3 regions of the Vibrio qinghaiensis genome follow, and region 2 is predicted to be linked to each of the others. Evidence: riboswitches for the same ligand, from Rfam matches in the RefSeq annotation. Region 2 holds a riboswitch; each other region holds the start of a gene.
What was found. Region 2 has a riboswitch for thiamine pyrophosphate ahead of thiB (thiamine ABC transporter substrate binding subunit). Riboswitches for the same ligand answer to the same signal wherever they lie in the genome.
Positions count from the first base shown of each region.

Region 1: linked by a shared signal. The riboswitch ahead of thiD (bifunctional hydroxymethylpyrimidine kinase/phosphomethylpyrimidine kinase) and the one ahead of thiB (thiamine ABC transporter substrate binding subunit) in region 2 are both predicted to bind thiamine pyrophosphate.
Region 3: linked by a shared signal. The riboswitch ahead of thiC (phosphomethylpyrimidine synthase ThiC) and the one ahead of thiB (thiamine ABC transporter substrate binding subunit) in region 2 are both predicted to bind thiamine pyrophosphate.

Region 1 is NZ_CP022741.1:704,260-712,059, forward strand. Features, by position in the region: gene CCZ37_RS03385 (zinc ribbon domain-containing protein) at 186-410, shown strand; gene xseA (exodeoxyribonuclease VII large subunit) at 415-1,746, opposite strand; gene guaB (IMP dehydrogenase) at 1,977-3,440, shown strand; gene guaA (glutamine-hydrolyzing GMP synthase) at 3,537-5,090, shown strand; TPP riboswitch at 5,139-5,249, shown strand; gene thiD (bifunctional hydroxymethylpyrimidine kinase/phosphomethylpyrimidine kinase) at 5,349-6,206, shown strand; gene CCZ37_RS03410 (chitinase) at 6,487-7,800, shown strand, end outside.
Region 2 is NZ_CP022741.1:2,421,496-2,429,295, forward strand. Features, by position in the region: gene pmbA (metalloprotease PmbA) at 1-297, opposite strand, end outside; gene yjgA (ribosome biogenesis factor YjgA) at 406-933, shown strand; gene thiQ (thiamine ABC transporter ATP-binding protein) at 988-1,692, opposite strand; gene thiP (thiamine/thiamine pyrophosphate ABC transporter permease ThiP) at 1,686-3,281, opposite strand; gene thiB (thiamine ABC transporter substrate binding subunit) at 3,295-4,287, opposite strand; TPP riboswitch at 4,354-4,473, opposite strand; gene CCZ37_RS11235 (flavin prenyltransferase UbiX) at 4,503-5,132, opposite strand; gene mpl (UDP-N-acetylmuramate:L-alanyl-gamma-D-glutamyl-meso-diaminopimelate ligase) at 5,162-6,520, opposite strand; gene fbp (class 1 fructose-bisphosphatase) at 6,795-7,800, shown strand, end outside.
Region 3 is NZ_CP022741.1:2,834,533-2,842,332, reverse strand. Features, by position in the region: rRNA gene CCZ37_RS13175 (23S ribosomal RNA) at 170-3,061, shown strand; rRNA gene rrf (5S ribosomal RNA) at 3,149-3,264, shown strand; tRNA gene CCZ37_RS13165 (tRNA-Ser) at 3,353-3,443, shown strand; partial or broken gene CCZ37_RS19330 (transposase) at 3,543-3,767, opposite strand; gene crcB (fluoride efflux transporter CrcB) at 4,098-4,481, shown strand; TPP riboswitch at 4,534-4,632, shown strand; gene thiC (phosphomethylpyrimidine synthase ThiC) at 4,742-6,691, shown strand; gene thiE (thiamine phosphate synthase) at 6,696-7,800, shown strand, end outside.

The DNA.
Region 1 (7,800 bases), 1.2 Mb from region 2:
CTCGATAATCCGAGACCATACGTGCCGTTTGATGAAGTGTCGGCTATCACATGCACGAACTATCTACGCAAACGAGCTATCTATTAAAACGAACTATCTATTAAAACGAACGATATAAAACATCTACCAAAATCACACTATGTGAAAGATGTTATGTGAAAGACACAAAGAGAGATGGGATCAATATGCAGGAAAATCTTTGCCCTTGTTGCCAAAATCCACTGGTGTGGGATGGGCGTTACCATTGTGCTCAGTGCAAACATCACTTTAACAAAATTGGTTTTTGCCCTGAGTGTGATTCGGAGCTGGAGAAATTGCAGGCGTGTGGCGCGGCAAATTTTTTCTGTAATTCATGCAATGAGCTCAAATCAAAATCTAAGATTCGATTTGAGTTTCAAGCACAGGATTAAGTGATTAATTGACGGTAGAGAAAACTTCGCCATCCGCCACTCGCGTGATCAATTGATCGCCGGTTTTTAGATCATGAGCGCGGTGAATCACTTTGCCTGAGCTATCTCGCGTGATCGAATAGCCTCGTTTTAGTGTCGCTAATGGGCTTACTGCGTCAAGCTTCTCTGCGGCTAGCGTTAAACGGTGTGCTGTGCGCAGGAGTTTTTTCTCCATTACGTCCAGTAATCGTTGCTCGCTTTTGGCTAGTCGATGCTGCTGCTTCGCCAAGGTTTGTACGGGAGAATGCAACTGCAGTTGATGGTATTGCTGGCCAATGTGCTCGCGCTGAGTCGAAATATAGCGCTGTATCGCCCGCTGTAGGCGCATTTCTGTGTCATCAAGTTGCTGGCTTTGACGCTGCAAGCGATAAGTGGGGTGCTGTTTCTCTAGCGCGTGAACCAAAGCGCGTAAATGATGCGCTTGTTGACTGGTGTAATAGCGCATCGCACTTTGTAGCTTGTGCTGGTATGAGGCGAAAGCTTGCCGCTTATTACTGTTGTCTCGGCTGACTAATTCTGCAGCAGCGGAGGGGGTTGGGGCACGTACGTCAGCCACAAAATCAGCAATCGTCACATCGATTTCATGCCCGACGGCACTGATAATTGGGATCTGACTAGCGGCAATTGTGCGCGCTACGATCTCGTGGTTAAAACACCATAAGTCCTCTAAAGAACCGCCACCGCGACCCACAATCAATACGTCACACTCTTGCCTCGCATTTGCTCTACCAATTGCTTGAGCAATTTGAATGGCCGCTTGTTCGCCTTGAACCAGTGTAGGATAAATGATGACGGGCAAGCTTGGATCGCGCCGCTTGAGCACATCAAGAATATCAAACAGGGCTGCGCCAGTTTTTGAAGTAATAACACCGACGCATTGAGGATTTTCCGGCAAGGGGCGCTTATTGGATTGTGCAAACAGCCCTTCCGCGGCCAACTGCATCTTCAGCTTTTCAAACTCTTGCTGGAGACGACCATCTCCTTCGGGTTGCATACTCTCGATAATGACTTGGTAGTCACCTCTGGGTTCATAAAGAGAAAGACGCGCTTTAACAAGTACCTGCTGGCCATTTTTAGGTTTGAAGGCCACAAAGCGATTATTGCCTTTGAACATCGCACATTTTACCTGCGCGCGAGAATCTTTGAGTGAGAGATACCAATGGCCAGAAACCGGAGCGGAGAAGTTCGATATTTCACCAACGAGCCACACAATGCCCATTTCATTTTCAAGTAACAGGCGTACTTCAGCATTGAGACGAGAGACAGTGTAGATGTTTTCGTTGGTCAAAGAAGGCAAGGCTAATCCCCTAGACGAGGGTATGGAAATTAGCGGCAATATAATACATATCAAGGGTTGGAATGCAAATTAAAAATGAAAAAATGAGTGGTCAAGCGATTACCTCGGGCGTATAATCCGACCGCAATATCAAATCCAAATCGATTTATCCTGTTCATTGTGTATTAGGGCAAATTGAGACAACTTGGATTTACCTTTTATTCACTCCTCTTAATTGTGAGATATTGCAAATGCTAAGAATTGCCAAAGAAGCGCTGACATTCGATGATGTTCTTCTCGTACCAGCACACTCCACCGTTCTCCCAAACACAGCCGATCTCCATACTCAGCTGACCAAAAATATCGCACTGAACATTCCGATGATCTCAGCTTCTATGGATACAGTGACAGAGGCTCGCCTTGCGATCGCTCTTGCCCAAGAGGGTGGTATTGGTTTTATCCACAAAAATATGCCCATTGAAGAGCAGGCTGAACAAGTCCGTCTTGTCAAAATTTTTGAAGCGGGTGTAGTGACTGCGCCAGTAACAGTTCGCCCTGACGCAACCATTCAAGATGTGATTGCTTTGACAGAGAAACATGGTTTTGCCGGTTTCCCTGTGGTGAGCGATCACAATGAGCTTGTCGGTATCATCACCGGCCGCGATATTCGCTTTGTTACTGATTTAACAAAAAAAGTTGAAGCAGTCATGACACCAAAAGATCGCTTAGCCACAGTTAAAGAGGGCGCATCTCGTCAGGATGTACAAGAGCGCATGCACAAAGCGCGTGTTGAAAAAGTCTTGGTAGTGAATGATGAATTCAAACTGACTGGTATGATCACCGCGAAAGATTTCCATAAAGCAGAACGCAAACCGAATGCTTGTAAAGATGAACAAGGGCGTTTACGTGTTGGTGCGGCTGTTGGTGCCGGTGCTGGCAATGAAGAGCGCGTAAAAGCATTAGTGGAAGCGGGAGTCGATGTTCTATTGATTGACTCTTCTCATGGCCATTCAGAAGGTGTACTTAACCGTATTCGTGAAACGCGCGCCGCTTATCCTGATCTCGATATTATCGGCGGTAATGTTGCAACGGGTGCCGGTGCGAAAGCTCTAATTGAGGCGGGCGTAAGCGCGGTCAAAGTGGGTATTGGCCCGGGCTCAATCTGCACAACGCGTATTGTTACGGGCGTTGGTGTTCCTCAAATTACGGCGATTTCTGATGCAGTTGAAGTGGCTGATCAATACGGTATTCCTGTGATTGCTGATGGCGGTATTCGCTTTTCTGGCGATATTTGTAAAGCGATTGCTGCTGGTGCATCTTGCGTGATGGTCGGCTCCATGTTTGCGGGTACTGAAGAAGCTCCGGGTGAAGTTATTTTGTTCCAAGGTCGTTCATATAAAGCTTACCGAGGTATGGGCTCGCTGGGGGCAATGTCTCAAGGCTCTTCTGATCGTTATTTCCAATCTGACAATGCAGCTGACAAGCTTGTACCTGAAGGGATCGAAGGCCGTATCGCTTATCGAGGCCGTCTAAAAGAGATCGTCCATCAACAAATGGGTGGTTTACGCTCAAGCATGGGTCTAACCGGTTCTGCCACCATCGAAGATCTGCGCACTAAAGCCGAGTTTGTTCGTATCTCTGGTGCAGGTATGAAAGAGTCACACGTGCACGACGTTCAAATTACCAAAGAAGCGCCAAACTACCGCTTGGGTTAATTAACGAACCACGAATAGATTGAAGCTTAATAGATTGAAGCTTAGGGGAGCGCGATGCTCCCCATCCACTACATTAATGATTGAGATTGACCTTAAATGACTAAAGATATCCATGACCAACGTATTCTGATCTTAGATTTCGGCTCTCAGTACACACAACTGGTTGCCCGCCGTGTTCGCGAAATCGGTGTTTATTGTGAGCTGTGGAGCTGGGATGTTGAAGAGGCGGACATCCGTGAATTCAACCCAGATGGCATTATTCTCTCTGGTGGCCCTGAAAGCGTGACTGAAGCCAACTCTCCGCGTGCGCCACAATATGTGTTTGACTCTGGTGTGCCTGTATTTGGTGTTTGTTATGGCATGCAAACCATGGCTGAACAGTTGGGCGGAAAAGTGGCCAGTTCTGAGGAACGTGAATTTGGTTATGCAGCCGTACAGTTAATGGGTGAATCGGCCCTGTTTAGCGACCTTGAGCTAACGCAAGATGTTTGGATGAGCCACGGTGATAAAGTGGTGCAAATTCCGGCTGATTTTGTCAAAACAGCGCAAACGGAAACTTGCCCTTATGCGGCAATGGCGAATGAAGAGAAAAAATATTATGGCGTGCAGTTTCACCCAGAAGTGACGCACACCAAAAACGGTCTAAAAATGCTTGAGAATTTCGTTCTCAATGTTTGTGGTTGTGAGCGTCTATGGACGGCTGAGTCTATCATCGAAGATGCGGTTGCTCGTATTAAAGAGCAAGTCGGCGACGATGAAGTGATCCTTGGCCTATCGGGTGGTGTAGATTCGTCAGTTGTGGCGATGCTGGCTCACCGAGCGATTGGTGATAAATTAACCTGTGTGTTCGTTGATAACGGCTTATTGCGTCTGAATGAAGCTCAGCAAGTAATGGATATGTTTGGCAACAAATTTGGCTTAAACATCATTCATGTTAATGCAGAAGATCGTTTCCTCAACGCACTGCAAGGTGAGTCTGATCCGGAAGCGAAACGCAAAATTATTGGCCATGTGTTTGTTGATATCTTCGATGAAGAGTCAAAGAAATTGAAAAATGCAAAATGGCTCGCGCAAGGCACGATTTACCCAGATGTGATTGAATCGGCCGCCTCTAAAACAGGCAAAGCGCACGTGATTAAATCTCACCATAACGTTGGCGGTTTGCCTGATGATATGGAAATGGGATTGGTTGAACCACTGCGTGAGCTTTTCAAAGATGAAGTACGCAAGATTGGCCTAGAGCTTGGTCTGCCTTACAACATGCTTTACCGCCATCCGTTCCCTGGTCCTGGCCTTGGCGTACGCGTGTTGGGCGAAGTGAAGAAAGAGTACTGTGATTTGCTGCGCCGCGCCGATGCTATTTTCATTGAAGAGCTGCATGCCGCTGATCTGTATAACAAAGTGTCACAAGCTTTCACGGTTTTCTTACCTGTTCGTTCAGTAGGCGTTATGGGTGATGGACGTAAATACGATTGGGTTGTATCACTACGCGCTGTGGAAACCATTGACTTTATGACAGCACATTGGGCGCACCTGCCTTATGAGTTCTTGGGTAAGGTTTCTAACCGTATCATCAATGAAGTGAATGGTATTTCTCGTGTGGTTTACGATATTTCAGGTAAGCCACCAGCAACGATTGAGTGGGAATAATCCTCCAAAAAAGCGTACTCCTTCGGTGAGTGCCCTGTTATGATTGCTGCGAAATAGTCGGGGAGCCGATGCAGATTCTGCATCGGCTGAGATCGAAATTCGAGACCCGTCGAACCTGATTCAGTTAATACTGACGTAGGGAACTATGAGCACTTTGTCACCAGCCGAATAACAACGGCTAACCTTTGTAAATTCGATTACCGAACTTTTCAAATCACGGTCAAAGTCAGTTCCTGTATGTCTGTCATAGGAGCGACCATGGCACACCCAATACAGAAACATACTCAAGAAACGACGCGATTAAACATACCCGTTGTACTTACTATCGCAGGGTCTGATAGCGGTGGAGGGGCAGGCATTCAAGCCGACATCAAAGCGATATCGGCAACCGGCAGTTTCGCGTGTTCCGTTATTACCGCCATTACTTCACAAAATACTCAAGGCGTTTCCGCCATTTTCCCTATTCCACTTGATCATATCGAAAGCCAGTTAGATGCCGTCTTTAGCGACTTGAAGATCGTGGCCGTTAAAATTGGCATGCTAGCCGATGCCAGTATCATCAAGATCGTTGCCAAAAAAATGCAGCAATACCAACCTAAGAGCCTTGTGATAGACCCCGTGATGGTGGCGACCAGTGGTGATTTATTACTTGAGCAATCGGCAATCAGTACATTAAAAGAAATGTTGATCCCTTTGGCTGACATCATTACCCCCAATTTATTTGAGGGAGCAGTACTTACTGGCAAGCCGGTTCCTCAATCTGGAGTCGAAATGAGCGGTATGGTGGCTGATTTACGAGCGTTGGGTGCAAAGGCGGTGCTGCTAAAAGGTGGGCATTTAGAACAAGATGAAAACAGCAACGATCTTTTGATCATGCAATCTTCGTCAGAATTACTCAGTGCGAAGCGTTTTCCAACCCCAAATACCCATGGGACGGGTTGCACTCTCTCTTCTGCAATCGCTTCTTACCTTGCTCAGGGAAATAACCTGCACAAATCCGTGTATTTGGCTAAACAGTATATCTCGCAAGCCATTGGCCATGCCGATGAGCTGGATGTTGGCCAAGGTCGCGGCCCAGTTCATCACTTTTTTACAGGCCACGTTCATGTGCGCTAAAGCCATTGCCGATGCGATGATGTTTGAGAAATTTGAGACATTGGTTGTTCACTTAACCTGATGGAAAATAGATTAGACTCTAAAATCCTCAAACTTTTTTGCAGCTTTTTCATATTTATCGACTCGCCTTCAAAGGGCAATGTCGCCGTACGATAATTGGTTTACATCATGATGAAACTACTCGCATTTTGACATTTAATTGATAAGTTTCACTATCCACAATGACTCAACTATCCATACTATTTTGCGGTACCCACTAAGCAAAAAATAAGGGATTGATATGTTGAAAACAAAGCATTTAGCCGTGCTGATTAGCAGTGTTTTAGCCGCAAACAGTTACGCGTTAAATATCTTACCTGACCCTGAAAATTCTGCGGGTTATATTGTCTCTAAAGTAGAGCTACAAGCGGCAGAAAAAGCCAAAACAGCGGATCCTATGTATGCTATTTGGTCGGAAGCACTAGAAACGCGTTCGAATGCGATTGTTGAAGCAATAGTACCGGGGTTAAGTTCTAACCCTGAAAACGTCAAGCGTGTTGAACGGGTATTTCCACAGTACGAGTGGGATTTCTTAACTCAAATGGCGGCTCCCGAATACACCTATACGCGCTTCTTACGGGCAATAGGCAAATTCCCCGCGTTTTGTGGCGAATATACGGATGGCCGAGATTCAGACGCAATTTGTAAAAAATCCATCGTGACGGCTTTTGCTCATTTCTCACAAGAAACGGGTGGCCACATTGCGAAAGACAACGTATCTGATAACCCTAATGGGCTTGAAGAGTGGCAGCAAGCACTGGTTCATGTACGTGAAATGGGGTGGTCTGAAGGGCAAAGTGGCTATACAACCGGTTGTGGCCAAAATGATTGGCAAAATGCTCGTTGGCCGTGCGCCGCCGGGCAAGGGTATTTTGGTCGAGGCGCGAAGCAGCTCTCTTACCATTTCAACTATGGCGCTTTTTCTGAAGTGATGTTTGATGGTGATGCCAAAGTACTGCTCAATAACCCCGGATTAGTCGCTGATTCTTGGTTGAACTTAGCTTCAGCGATTTGGTTTTTTTTAACACCTCAAGCACCGAAACCGGCAATGTTGCATGTAATTGACCGTACATGGACACCTTCGCAACGTGAAAGCGATGCTGGTATTGGCTATGGTTTTGGCACCACAATTAACGTTATCAATGGCGGCATTGAGTGCGGTGAACAGAATAAGGATAAAGGTCAACCGGTTAATCGCATTCGCTACTGGGAAGGGCTAGCGGATCATTATCAAATACCGATTGAGTCAGATGAAAAGAACACCTGTTGGCAGCAAACACCTTACGGCAGCTTAAATTTGAACGGTGCGACAGATGTGCTGTATACCAACTGGGATGGTAATTGGAAATATTACTCTGATCGGCCAGGTGGCTACTCGTTTGAATGTGAACTGGTTGGTTTCCAAACCGCGTATTCAGCCCTTGTGGCTGGTGATTACGAAAAGTGTGTGACTAACTTTTATGGTTCACATTCAAGCTGGCCACAAGTGCGTGTTGTGGATGCGATTGATCCCGGTACGCCACCAGAGCCGCCAGTGGATGGCATCGTCGGCTGG
Region 2 (7,800 bases):
AGTGTACAGCGCAATATCAAGCGCTGCAGCGACCGTCTGCGCAATTGCTTTTTCACTGAGATCTGACGTCGACGCACTGCCTTTACGTTGCCCACGATACACAGTGATGCCTAATGCCCCATCACTGTTAAATTCTACGTTTTCAACTTCACACATTCGCGTCGAAACACTCAGGCCGGTACTTTTGGTGATCGCCACTTCGGCAGCATCAGAACTGAGCGCAGCCATCTCTAATGCCTTGGCAACCGCCGCTTCAAGTTCGATGCGCTGCTGAGCAACTTGTTGTTTTACGTCCATATCTCATCAATTATTAGCAAACAATGTCATTAGGATAACAAGAATTTCGCTTTCTCCCCACGATTCTTGCTAAAATAGCTGACATACATAACTCAATAGATGAAGAAAATGGCGCGTAAGAATCAAAAAGCTCCTTGGGAAGAAGAAGAGGAGATCATTTGGGTTAGCAAAACCGAAATGAAAAACGACATGACTGAGCTACAAAAACTGGGTGAAGAGCTGGTTGCTCTGAAGCCGTCTCAGTTAGCAAAAATCCCGATGTCTGAAGATTTGATGGATGCCATCAAAGATGCTCAGCGTTTTAGCATGGAAGCCAGACGCCGCCAACTGCAATACATTGGTAAAATGATGCGTACCATCGATGCCGAACCGATTCAAGCGGCATTGGATAAACTGCGCAATAAGCATTCACAAAATACCGCCATGCTGCACAAGCTCGAACAGATGCGTGATCGTATTGTTGAGAAAGGTGACAGCGCGATTGAAGATGCGATGGCACTCTATCCAGAGATGGATCGTCAACGTCTGCGCCAATTAGCGCGTCAAGCAAATAAAGAGAAAGCCAACAGCAAACCACCAAGAGCATCACGAGAGATTTTCCAAGTGCTCAGAGAGCATAACGATAAGTCAGTTTAACCTGTCATAGTGCTGATTAGATGCCAAAACCTCACCTAAACGTGTGAGGTTTTTTTATTCCCCCGCACGCACAAAATCACTGAGCTGCGCGTCTGCGTGTTGCGCGGAAAGTGCCTCAATACGATCACTCACTAACACATGTCCTTGAGCCATAAACGCAAAATGGCTCGCAATCGCTTTGGCATCACTAATATGGTGCGTCACCATCACAACAGTGATCTCTCTTTCTGCGGCTAACTGCTTAACCAAAAGTAGCATCTCTTCTCTGAGTAGCGGATCCAAGGCGGAAAAGGGCTCATCCAGCAGCCAGATAGGATGTGGTTGTACAAAACAGCGCGCCAGAGCAACTCGTTGACGCTGCCCCCCTGAGAGCTGCTCAGGCAAGCGATCAAGTAGCGCAGCCAAACCCACTTGCTGCGCGGCGCACTCAACCAACGCCTTTTGTGAAGGGGTTAATTTCAGCCCCGGATGTAGCCCAAGGCTAATATTTTCACGCACAGTGAGATGGGCAAAAAGATTGTGCTCTTGAAACAGCATCGAAAAAGGACGCAAGTGTGGCTCTTGCCCAAGCAAGGATTGCCCTTGAACTTGAATATCACCGCTTTTCGGTGCAATAAAGCCCGCAACTAAGCTCAGTAAAGTCGACTTGCCCGCCCCGCTTGGCCCCATTAAAGAGAGAATCGCCCCTCGCGGTACAGAGAGCGAAAATTCAAACCACTCCTGTTGATACTCATAGTGCACGGCCTTGAGTTCTAACATTGCTTTACCTTTGAATGTGAGTGAAATAACCGCTCAATGAGGGCAAAACACCCCACACTGAGTAGCAACAGCGTAAGAGAAACCACCGCCGCCGCTTGCATTTGGTAACTGCCTAGCAGTTGGAACAAGTAAAGCGGTAAGGTTCTAAACTCTTGGCTACCAAATAGAGCAATCGCACTTAAATCCCCCATTGAGAGCAAAAAGCTGATCGCAAAGGCATGCGCTAAGGGTTTACGCAACGCACGCAGCTCAATCACTTGCAAACGCTGCCACCCTTTAATGCCAAGGCTGGCACATAACCATTGATATTGCTGCGCGATATGCAGCATAGGTTGCGCCAATGTTTTCAACACATATGGCAATGCCATTAATCCATTGACGAAAAAAACTACCCAATACGCTAGGCTAAATGCATCGGTCCAGATGCGCAGTAACAGAAAAAGCCCGGTGCTGATAACAAGCCCTGGCGTGACCAAAATAATCGCGCCAATCAACTCTAGTTGGTCCGCCTTACGGTTGTGCTGCTGCAGGCGCCAAGCGCGAGTCGTGATGAGTATGGCAACCCCAGCCGAAACAGCAACCACGCTTGCCAATAACGCCACTTGCAGTGAAGCCCAAAGCGCACGCCAGAATTGCTCATCGCTCAAGACGTGAAAAAGCTGCGAATTTAAACCGCTCAAGATGACCATCACCAGCGGCGGAAGTACTAACAGCAACGCAAGGAAGATCCATGCGCCGTCCCAACATTGCGCTTTTCGATTGTCTCGACTAACCACATAATCACTCGCTTGACGCCCTGTGGTGATGGCTAACGGCTTCGCTAGACGTGAAATGGATAGAGACAGCAGCCCGCATAACAGCATCTGCCACAGCGCAAGCAGCGCGCCGGCTTGTAAATCAAAATCAAATTTGATCGCCTGATAAATCGCCAGCTCAATCGTGGTGGATTTAGGCCCGCCGCCAAGTGCCATCACAGTGGCAAAACTGGTAAAACAGAGCATGAACACCAAACCACAGACATGAGGAAGCTGCTGACGCAAACGCGGCCATTCAACCCAACGAAATTTGTGCCAATGACTCATACCAAGATGCGCGCATAACTTATGCTGCTCAGCCGGGATCGACTCTAACGCTTGCAGCAATAAACGGCTGGCATACGGGAGATTAAAAAACAGATGCGCCAGTAAAATCCCGTTTAATCCGTAAATGGAAAACGGCAGTTTGCTATCAAACCACGCGAGCAGCGAGGCGAGCAGACCGCTATTACCATAAATGGCCAACAAACCAAATACGCCCACCAGCACTGGAAGCACTAAGGTCGTTGCAAACAATTTGATCAGCAGCGCACGTCCGCAAAATCGACGACGGTAAAGTGCGTGAGCAACAGGAAGCGCGAAGCCAACACTGAGCAGCATCGACAAGCTGGCTTGGTAAAAACTAAATTGAGTAACGTGGCGATAATACGGGTCTTGCCATACGTGCATCACATTTAAGCTGGGTGCTTGTAACAGCAACGCCGCCAACGCACTGATGACAAAGGTCGCGACAAGTATCGCGACCCCAATGCCTATTTTAGGAATAGCATTCAAACTTTATCGCACCTTAAAACGTTAAGGCAGTTTGCCACTCACGGATCCACGCTTTACGCATCTCAGACACCTCTTGTGCGCTAAAGGTAAGCGCCTTTGATGGCACAGCCAGCGTTTCAAAACCTTTCGGTAGCACGACAGACGTCACAGGATACATCCAGTTTCCGGTTGGCATCACCGACTGAAATTGATCACTTAAAATAAAGTGCATGAACTCATCGGCCAATTTGCCGTTATCACTGTGTTTTACTTTCGCAGCCACTTCCACTTGCATGTAGTGTCCTTCGGCAAAATCGGCAGCCGCGTACTTGGCGTCATTTTCCGCAATCAAATGATAGGCTGGAGAGGTGGTGTAAGAGAGCACCAGATCAGACTCACCTTTTAGAAACATCGCATAGGCTTCTGACCAACCTTTGGTGACTGTCACCGTCTTATTGGCGAGCTGTTGCCATGCTAAATTGGCTTTCTCACCATAGACAGATTTCATCCACAGCAGTAAGCCTTGACCGGGTGTTGAAGTGCGCGGATCTTGATAAATCACTTTAAGATCATCGCGCTTTTCTACCAACTCTTTTAAGCTTTGCGGTGGGTTTGTTAATTTTTCTTTATTGTAAACAAAGGCAAAATAGCCGTAATCATAAGGAACAAACGTTTCATCACTCCAACCACCGGGTAGCGTGACTTGGCTCGTCTCGACATTATGATTTGTCAATAAGCCAGTCTGTTTGGCCTCGGCCATTAAGTTGTTATCTAAACCGAGTACGATGTCTGCTTTACTGTTATTACCTTCAAGACGCAAACGGTTTAGGATCGATACTCCATCATCGAGTGCCACAAACTGAAGATCGCAAGCGCATTGTGCTTCGAATGCTTTTTCAATCGCTGGTCCCGGGCCCCATTCTGATGCGAACGAGTCGTAGGTATAAACGGTAAGGATATTGTCAGCGGCGTGCGCTGAAAAAGAGGTAATGATGGCAAGTGCAATGGTATTAAGAGTGGTGTTCAACTGGTCGCTCTCCTTGGTTGAGCGGCACAGGCTTGAGGAGGATGAGAATATTCCATTATTCCTATTCTGAGATCCTAACCCAATTCCTACGCCAGCATTATCTGGTTCAGGTTTACGGGTCCCAAGCTCACGCTTGATCTCAGCAGCATTCATTGAGATGAATGATTTGCTCCCCGTTGAGTGAGGTGGATTGTAATTGGAATTAACGCAATAAGCTATACCGTTGGGCGTGAGTCATATCCCCAACGCGGCACAAGCCCTTGTTCAACGCCTAAGTGGTCCAAAATACGCGCCACCATAAAATCGACCAAGTCTTCAATTGACTGCGGCTGATGATAAAAACCGGGGGCAGCGGGCATAATGGTGACGCCCATTTGCGACAACTTGAGCATGTTTTCTAAATGTAAGGTGGAAAACGGCGTTTCGCGCACCACTAACACCAGTTGGCCACGCTCTTTCATCACGACATCGGCAGCACGTTCGATCAAATTATCGGACATGCCATGGGCAATCGCCGCAACGCTGCCTGCTGAACATGGGCACACCACCATCTGTTTTGGCGCAGCAGAGCCCGAAGCCACTGGTGAGAACCACTCTTCTTTGCCGCACACGACAAGCTGTGAGGCATCACAGTGTAAATGTTCCACCAACGCCGCTTTGGCCGCCTCAGTTCCACTGGGCAACTTCAACCCCTGCTCGGTTGCAAGCACAACGCGCGCGGCCGAAGAGATCAGCAGATACACTCGGTAATCTGCAGCCAATAAACACTCCAACAGACGAAGTCCGTAAGGAGCACCTGAAGCGCCAGTAAAGGCTAAAGTGATGGCTTGCTGTTTTGTTGTCATAACTCTCTATTTCGTTTGTGTCGCTGGCATTACATGGCTTGATTTAATGCAAGTAGGAGCTTGTTATGAATACCTTCAAAGCCACCATTGCTCATCACCAAAATGTGATCGCCCGGCTGGGCTTGCTGCGCAATTTGCGCGACGAAAGCATCAATATCATCATTCACTTGCGCTGGTTGTGAGCATTGGTCAGCCACATCCTGCACCGACCAAGCAAGATTGTTCGGCTGATAGAGATAAACTGAATCGGCTTGCTGTAATGACGCCGCTAAAGTTTGCTTATGCACGCCCAACTTCATCGTAGCCGAACGAGGCTCTAAAACCGCGATAATTTTCTGATCGCCTACCTTGTTACGTAAACCACCCAAAGTAAGTTCAATGGCCGTTGGATGATGAGCAAAATCGTCATACAACGTAATACCGTTCACTTCGCCTTTAAGCTCTAAACGACGTTTGGTATTGATAAATTTGCCCAAAGCTTGACAGGCTAAATCTGGAGTGACCCCTACGTGACGCGCCGCGCCAATCGCCATTAAGGCGTTATCGACATTATGATCGCCAACCAAATCCCAAGTTACGCGCCCCACGCGTTCATTGTCAAAGAACACATCAAATTGCGAACCATCACGCGTGATTTTTTCAGCTTTCCACTGCGCTTGCTCACCGGTAAACTCAGTTTCGCTCCAGCAGCCACGTGCGAGAACATCCGCTAATGCGCGCTCTTTTTGCGGAGCAAAAATACGACCATTGCCCGGAACAGTACGCACTAGATGATGAAATTGGCGCTTAATCGCTTCAAGATCGTCAAAAATGTCTGCATGATCAAACTCTAAGTTATTCAACACTAAAGTGCGTGGGTGATAATGGACAAACTTAGAACGCTTATCGAAAAAAGCACTGTCATATTCATCGGCTTCTACCACAAAAAACATGCTTTCGCCCAAACGCGCAGAAATGCCAAAGTTGCCAAGTACGCCTCCCACCAAAAAGCCCGGTTGGTAACCGCAATCTTCTAAGATCCACGCCAACATGCTCGACGTAGTGGTTTTACCGTGTGTGCCAGCCACCGCAAGGACCCAGCGGTCATGCAACAGAAACTCTTGCAACCATTGCGGGCCAGAGGTGTAACGCAAGTTGTGGTTCAGCACATATTCAACACACGGATTGCCGCGACTCATGGCGTTGCCAATCACCACCAAATCAGGCTTGGGCTCTAATTGAGCAGGGTCAAAGCCTTCGATAATCTCGATACCTTGAGACTCCAATAACGTACTCATCGGTGGGTAAACGTTGGCGTCGCTGCCGGTAACTTTATGACCTAATTGCCGCGCTAAAACGGCAACACCGCCCATAAACGTACCGCAAATCCCAAGAATGTGAATATGCATAAATCCTAGCCTCGCACATGGCGTTGTGAGTGATTGCCTCCATTATCACCATCCATTTAAGAAAAGCGAGCATGTTTGCAACTTCTCAAAAGTCGACAAACAAATTGAGATCTCAATCTGTTACTTCATTACCATTAAAAAGATCTAAGCCCTAGAATCTCATTGTTACCCAAACGTTATCAAATGGGTGACTCGTTTCGGCCGACATCCCAGTAAGAGGATGCGTTGTGAAACAATCACTCCCTATCCTATATAGCTATGTTAAGGAAATAACATGTCTGAGATTCGCACTCTTGGCGAGTTTATTGTTGAGAAACAACATGACTTCCCCCACGCAAGCGGTGATCTTTCATCTCTGTTGTCCTCTATTCGTCTTGCGGCAAAAATTGTTAACAGAGAAATCAACAAAGCGGGCCTTGCTGATATTACTGGTGCGGTGGGCTCAGATAATATTCAAGGCGAAGAACAACAAAAACTCGATGTCTACGCCAACGAAAAATTTAAAGCGGCGCTTGAAGCGCGCGATCAAGTGTGTGGTGTCGCCAGTGAAGAAGAAGATGAAGCGGTTGCGTTCAGCAAAGAGCTCAACAAAAACGCAAAATACGTGGTGTTGATGGACCCGCTGGACGGCTCATCCAACATCGATGTCAATGTCTCTGTCGGCACGATTTTTTCTATTTATCGCCGCGTATCGCCAGTCGGCACGCCCCCAACACAAGAAGACTTCTTACAACCCGGTAATAAACAGGTTGCGGCTGGTTATGTTATTTACGGCTCTTCAACCATGTTGGTGTATACCACTGGCAACGGCGTAAATGGCTTTACTTATGATCCGTCACTCGGCACTTTCTATCTTTCACACCCCAATATGATGACCTTCGATGATGGTAAAATTTACTCCATCAATGAAGGTAACTACATCCGCTTCCCAACCGGCGTAAAAAAATACATTAAATATTGCCAAGAGAGTGTGCCTGAAGATAATCGCCCTTACACCTCACGTTACATTGGTTCATTGGTGGCGGATTTTCACCGTAATCTGCTCAAAGGTGGCATCTATCTATACCCAAGCACGCAAAGCCATCCAAACGGCAAACTGCGCCTATTGTATGAATGTAATCCAATGGCGTTTTTGATTGAACAAGCAGGTGGTATTGCTTCTGACGGTGTCAATCGCGTGTTGGATATTAAGCCGACAGAACTGCATCAACGTGTGCCATTCTTCTGCGGTTCAAAAAATATGGTCCGAAAATTGGAAGAGTTTTTAGAACTCAACCGTG
Region 3 (7,800 bases), 410 kb from region 2:
CAATGCGTTTAACGTATTGATACCAAACACATTCAAGTGTTCTTGGGAAAGCTTACTTCGGTAAGTTTTCAAAATTGAGTCCGGCAAAATCAAACGTCTCTCGCTCATTCAAATAATGAGAGACAACCTTGGTGACTTGTCTGCAACACGAAACTTCTTCGGGTTGTATGGTTAAGTGACTAAGCGTACACGGTGGATGCCTTGGCAGTCAGAGGCGATGAAGGACGTAGTAACTTGCGATAAGCGTAGATTAGGCAGTAACAGCCACTTGAGTCTACGATTTCCGAATGGGGAAACCCACGTGCATAAGCACGTATCCTTACCTGAATACATAGGGTAAGGAGGCAAACCGGGGGAACTGAAACATCTAAGTACCCCGAGGAGAAGAAATCAACAGAGATTCCGAAAGTAGCGGCGAGCGAAATTGGACTAGCCCTTAAGCTTTTAATGATGCAGGTGAAGCCTCTGGAAAGTGGCGCAATAAAGGGTGATAGCCCCGTAACTGTTCCATCATTATAAGTGAAATCGAGTAAGGCGGGACACGTGTTATCCTGTCTGAACATGGGGGGACCATCCTCCAAGGCTAAATACTACTGACTGACCGATAGTGAACCAGTACCGTGAGGGAAAGGCGAAAAGAACCCCTGTGAGGGGAGTGAAATAGAACCTGAAACCGTGTACGTACAAGCAGTAGGAGCAGGCATTGTCCTGTGACTGCGTACCTTTTGTATAATGGGTCAGCGACTTATATTCAGTGGCAAGGTTAACCGAATAGGGGAGCCGTAGGGAAACCGAGTCTTAACTGGGCGCTTCAGTCTCTGGATATAGACCCGAAACCGGGTGATCTAGCCATGGGCAGGTTGAAGGTTGAGTAACATCAACTGGAGGACCGAACCGACTAATGTTGAAAAATTAGCGGATGACTTGTGGCTAGGGGTGAAAGGCCAATCAAACTCGGAGATAGCTGGTTCTCCCCGAAAGCTATTTAGGTAGCGCCTCGGACGAATACTACTGGGGGTAGAGCACTGTTAAGGCTAGGGGGTCATCCCGACTTACCAACCCTTTGCAAACTCCGAATACCAGTAAGTACTATCCGGGAGACACACGGCGGGTGCTAACGTCCGTCGTGGAGAGGGAAACAACCCAGACCGCCAGCTAAGGTCCCAAATTACTACTAAGTGGGAAACGATGTGGGAAGGCTCAGACAGCCAGGATGTTGGCTTAGAAGCAGCCATCATTTAAAGAAAGCGTAATAGCTCACTGGTCGAGTCGGCCTGCGCGGAAGATGTAACGGGGCTAAGTAGTAAACCGAAGCTGCGGCAATACAGTTTACTGTATTGGGTAGGGGAGCGTTCTGTAAGCCGTTGAAGGTGTGTTGTAAAGCATGCTGGAGGTATCAGAAGTGCGAATGCTGACATGAGTAACGATAAGGGGGGTGAAAAACCTCCCCGCCGGAAGACCAAGGGTTCCTGTCCAACGTTAATCGGGGCAGGGTAAGTCGACCCCTAAGGCGAGGCTGAAAAGCGTAGTCGATGGGAAACGGGTTAATATTCCCGTACTGCTTATAATTGCGATGGGGGGACGGAGAAGGCTAGGTGGGCCAGGCGACGGTTGTCCTGGTTCAAGTGCGTAGGCTAAGAGACTAGGTAAATCCGGTTTCTTGTTAGGCTGAGACACGACGTCGAGCTGCTACGGCAGTGAAGTCATTGATGCCCTGCTTCCAGGAAAAGCCTCTAAGCTTCAGATTATAAGCAATCGTACCCCAAACCGACACAGGTGGTCGGGTAGAGAATACCAAGGCGCTTGAGAGAACTCGGGTGAAGGAACTAGGCAAAATGGTACCGTAACTTCGGGAGAAGGTACGCTCTTATTGGTGAAGTCCCTTGCGGATGGAGCTGACGAGAGTCGCAGATACCAGGTGGCTGCAACTGTTTATTAAAAACACAGCACTGTGCAAAATCGCAAGATGACGTATACGGTGTGACGCCTGCCCGGTGCCGGAAGGTTAATTGATGGGGTTAGACTTAGGTCGAAGCTCTTGATCGAAGCCCCGGTAAACGGCGGCCGTAACTATAACGGTCCTAAGGTAGCGAAATTCCTTGTCGGGTAAGTTCCGACCTGCACGAATGGCGTAATGATGGCCACGCTGTCTCCACCCGAGACTCAGTGAAATTGAAATCGCTGTGAAGATGCAGTGTACCCGCGGCTAGACGGAAAGACCCCGTGAACCTTTACTACAGCTTGGCACTGAACATTGAACCTACATGTGTAGGATAGGTGGGAGACTTAGAAGCGCAGTCGCTAGATTGCGTGGAGTCGACCTTGAAATACCACCCTTGTCGTTTTGATGTTCTAACGTAGGCCCCTCATCGGGGTTGCGGACAGTGCCTGGTGGGTAGTTTGACTGGGGCGGTCTCCTCCCAAAGAGTAACGGAGGAGCACGAAGGTGGGCTAATCACGGTTGGACATCGTGAGGTTAGTGCAATGGCATAAGCCCGCTTAACTGCGAGAATGACGGTTCGAGCAGGTACGAAAGTAGGTCATAGTGATCCGGTGGTTCTGAATGGAAGGGCCATCGCTCAACGGATAAAAGGTACTCCGGGGATAACAGGCTGATACCGCCCAAGAGTTCATATCGACGGCGGTGTTTGGCACCTCGATGTCGGCTCATCACATCCTGGGGCTGAAGTCGGTCCCAAGGGTATGGCTGTTCGCCATTTAAAGTGGTACGCGAGCTGGGTTTAGAACGTCGTGAGACAGTTCGGTCCCTATCTGCCGTGGGCGTTGGAAGATTGAAGGGGGCTGCTCCTAGTACGAGAGGACCGGAGTGGACGAACCGCTGGTGTTCGGGTTGTCATGCCAATGGCATTGCCCGGTAGCTAAGTTCGGAATTGATAAGCGCTGAAAGCATCTAAGCGCGAAGCGAGCCCTGAGATGAGTCTTCCCTGGCACTTTAAGTGTCCTAAAGGGTTGTTCGAGACTAGAACGTTGATAGGTTGGGTGTGTAAGCGCTGCGAGGCGTTGAGCTAACCAATACTAATTGCCCGTGAGGCTTAACCATACAACACCGAAGGGGTTTTGTGGACTCAATGAAAGAACATTGAATGTGTGAATGAGAATGAAACAGCTTTCCGAATTAAGAAATTTGCTTGGCGACCATAGCGTTGTGGACCCACCTGACTCCATGCCGAACTCAGAAGTGAAACACAACAGCGCCGATGGTAGTGTGGGGTCTCCCCATGTGAGAGTAGGACATCGCCAGGCTTTATTAATGCTTCCATATGATAAAAATATGAAAGCAATACTAAAAACAGCATTATCAGAGTAAGACTGTTTTTTAGTGAGAATCCATGGAGAGATGGCTGAGTGGTTTAAAGCACCGGTCTTGAAAACCGGCGATGGTTAATAGCTATCCTAGGGTTCAAATCCCTATCTCTCCGCCAAATATAAAAAGCCGCTGTTAAATACAGCGGCTTTTTCGTATCTAAAGATCTTGTATCAATAGGCAACTTTATTTCTCATTATAATACCAATCTGGAAAATTAACTGGTCAGCTCTATCCACCTTCTCGAACACATCTGTCTGACTCTGGTCGAGCATTCCAAAAAACTATTCCAAGCCCGACATACTTTGGAGACAATGTCTTCGTAATCCGCAAAAAACTGATTGGCTAGAGAGTGTTGTCTTAACCAGCTCCATACTTGTTCTATTGGATTCAACTCCGGGGAATAGGGCGGGAGTTTGATGACACTGAGGTTCTGAAAGTCATTGGCTGGGACTGATGAGGGCACTTGGAGCGAGAAGTTATCCAAGAGAAGCCCATGTGCTCGAGCAGGTAATAGATAGTGCTGGCCAAATTCTTTCACGATATAAGGATGGATGTCGGCCCCAGTCAGTCGTCCACCCTGCGTATCATGAGCTTTATCTTTGTTGTATTGGCTTATCAATTTACTCAATAAGTGACATCTGTAACTTTTTTAAAGTACTTAGGTATTAGACGTGTGTCAGCTATAGATTATTTTAGTGATTAGGCTCGATTTGTTGTGTTTAATGGTTAGAATAATGATAGTTACTTTCTGGGATCCGCTATGGGCGTTATGGGACAGTTATCTATTTTAGGTTTTATTGCATTAGGTGGTGCATTTGGTGCGTGCGCTCGTTATTTGGTTACCGAGCTAAGTGTTCAGTTATTAGGGCGTGGATTCCCTTATGGAACGCTGATGGTCAACGTTGTCGGCTCATTTATTATGGGATTATTGATCGCTGCTTTTGAGAGTGAATTACTGGCAACTGAGCCATGGCGCCAGATTATTGGTTTGGGTTTCTTGGGTGCATTAACCACATTTTCTACATTCTCTATGGATAATGTATTGCTGATGCAGCAAGGAGCCTTTCTGAAAATGGGTGTTAATGTCTTATTAAACGTGGTGCTAAGTATCTCAGCGGCTTGGATAGGTTTCCAGTTGTTGATGAGAAGTTAACGAAATCACAATTTCATCTTGGTTAATGGATAGTCTTTCCCTATAATCGTGACTCAACTTGTCGGAGTGCCATAAGGCTGAGACCGTATTTTCGGGATCCGTTGAACCTGATCAGGCTAATACCTGCGAAGGGAACAAGAGAATATAACCTGCTAGTGATCTATCTAGCGTTATATCCTTAAGATCAAAACTCTATTTTGATCAACTCTTGTGCATTAATCCGTCAAGCATTTATCCCTAGTACAAAAAAGGAAGATGCTATGTCGAGTCGCAAACAAGCGAGACTGGAAGCCAAACAATTCATTGACACATTGTCTGTCGAACCCTACCCAAATTCCTCTAAAATTTATATTACTGGTTCACGTTCGGATATCCGCGTGCCAATGCGTGAGATTAAACTAGCTGACAGCTTAGTCGGGGGCACAAAGTCTTCACCGATTTATCAACCGAATGAATCTATATGCGTTTATGACACTTCAGGTGTCTATACCGACCCATCTCATACTATCGACTTATATCAAGGTTTGCCTAAATTAAGGGAACAATGGATCGCTGATCGGGATGATACCGAGTGGCTTGATGAGGTCAGTTCCGCTTACACTAAAGAACGCTTATCTGATGATACATTGGGCGAACTGCGTTATGGGAATCTGCCAGCCATACGCCGAGCAAAGAAAGGCAAGTGCGTTACTCAGCTTCATTATGCGCGGCAAGGTGTTATCACACCAGAAATGGAATACATTGCCATTCGAGAAAATATGCGACGTGGAGAGTGTATGGATGCACAGCTGAGCCAGCAACATGCAGGCGCCCATTTGGGGGCCAATCTACCAAAGCAGATAACTCCTGAGTTTGTGCGTCGTGAGGTTGCCGAAGGACGAGCCATTATCCCGTCGAATATTAACCATCCTGAATCAGAGCCGATGATCATTGGCCGTAATTTTCTCGTCAAAGTGAATGCGAATATCGGTAACTCATCTGTCTCTTCATCAATTGAAGAAGAGGTTGAAAAATTGGTATGGGCAACCCGCTGGGGTGGGGATACCGTGATGGATCTTTCTACTGGTCGCAATATTCACGAAACTCGAGAATGGATTTTACGTAATAGCCCCGTACCGATTGGCACTGTGCCTATGTATCAAGCATTGGAAAAAGTAAATGGTATTGCGGAGGATTTATCATGGGAAGTAATGCGCGATACCTTACTTGAGCAAGCGGAGCAAGGTGTTGATTACTTTACAATTCATGCTGGTTTATTGCTTCGTTATGTGCCAATGACCGCGAAACGTGTTACTGGCATCGTTTCGCGTGGCGGCTCTATTATCGCTAAATGGTGTTTAGCCCATCATACCGAGAGTTTTCTTTACACTCATTTCCGTGAAATTTGTGAAATTTGCGCCAAGTATGACGTTGCCCTTTCCTTAGGGGATGGACTACGGCCAGGATCCATTGCCGATGCTAACGATGAAGCACAATTTGCAGAGCTGCGCACTTTAGGTGAGTTGACCAAAATAGCGTGGGAATATGATGTACAGGTCATTATTGAAGGCCCTGGCCATATCCCCATGCATTTGATTAAAGAGAATATGGATGAACAATTAAAGCATTGCCATGAAGCGCCATTCTATACCTTGGGCCCATTAACTACCGATATTGCTCCCGGATATGATCACATCACTTCCGGCATTGGTGCTGCGATGATTGGCTGGTATGGCTGCGCGATGCTTTGCTATGTAACACCGAAAGAGCACCTTGGTTTACCAAACAAAGAAGATGTTAAAACGGGTTTAATTACTTATAAATTGGCAGCACATGCCGCAGACCTTGCGAAAGGGCACCCGGGAGCACAAGTGCGCGATAATGCTTTATCGAAAGCACGTTTTGAGTTTCGTTGGGAAGATCAATTTAATCTTGCATTAGACCCAGTTACGGCGCGTGCTTTTCACGATGAAACTCTTCCGCAAGAGTCTGGTAAAGTCGCGCATTTTTGCTCAATGTGCGGGCCGAAATTCTGCTCGATGAAAATCTCTCAAGAGGTTCGAGAGTATGCGCTAGATACCAAGCAAGTTGCTGCTGATGCGCTCATTTCCGTTACGCTGCTAGATGACCCGTTACAAGGCATGAGACAGAAATCGCAAGAGTTTAAAGCCTCAGGATCAGAGCTTTATCACCCTGCTGTTAGTCAACGGTCAGTCGTTAGCGAGGAGTAATTAGATGATTCAATTACTTATCCCCCGTGATGACATTGCGTTGACAGCTCAAGTACAACAGGTTTTGCTATTGGCCAAGCATCATGGTTTTGATATCGATGATATTTATTTGGGTGCCAGCCCAACTTTATATTGTCAATTAGTAACGCCGTCATGCTCATCTTTGATTGGCAGTGATTGCTTAGCCTCGTGCGAAGATGCGCTAAGTGCTTTAACTGATAAGCCCAATTTATTCTTGCAATACCAAGTCAATTTTTGCGCTCAAATGCCATTTGAGCACTCCCAGAAACGAGAAACTTGTTTGGTCAAGATAGGGCTGACAGCGGCTGACTCACACGACTATGTCGATGAGTGGTATCACGGAGAAGAGCTGCGTAGTATAAGATATTCTACGAATGCTCATGCTGCTGATGCAAAGAGTGAGCACTTTGCTTGGATTCTATCATTGTTGTGTCTCGACTTTCCACTAGAGGATGCTTTAGTGGTTACTCGGGCGGCAATGAGTGTTTCACGTGAAACATGGCCAACAGATAGCCGATATTTTCCTCAGCTACTACATTCAGCAGCTGGCATCTTTGCTGACGATAAACAAAATCACATCTGTTTTTCAAAGATAGACAAAAATATTGGCCTTTATCCTGTTGTGGATAGCGCTGAGTGGGTCGAGCGGTTATTGAAGTTTGATGTAAAGACAATCCAACTGCGAATAAAAGATTCAACACATCCCGATCTTGAATCACAAATTATCGCCGCTATTGAGCTTGGACAAGCCTATCAAGCACAGGTTTTTATTAATGATCATTGGCAGCTTGCGATAAAGCATGGTGCTTTTGGCATTCATCTTGGACAAGAAGATCTCACCAATGCAGATTTAGCACAAATTGCTCAAGCTGGGATCTGTTTAGGCATTTCAACTCACGGCTATTATGAGATTCTGAACATCGCTTCACTAAATCCCAGCTATATCGCTTTGGGTCACATATTCCCAACCACCACCAAAATTATGCCCTCTAAGCCACAGGGGCTTGTTAGGTTGAAACTTTACCAGCAGCTAATTGAGAGTTTAAGTTGTGCCGCCAACTCAGATGAAGTTGTAAGTGCAAAAATAC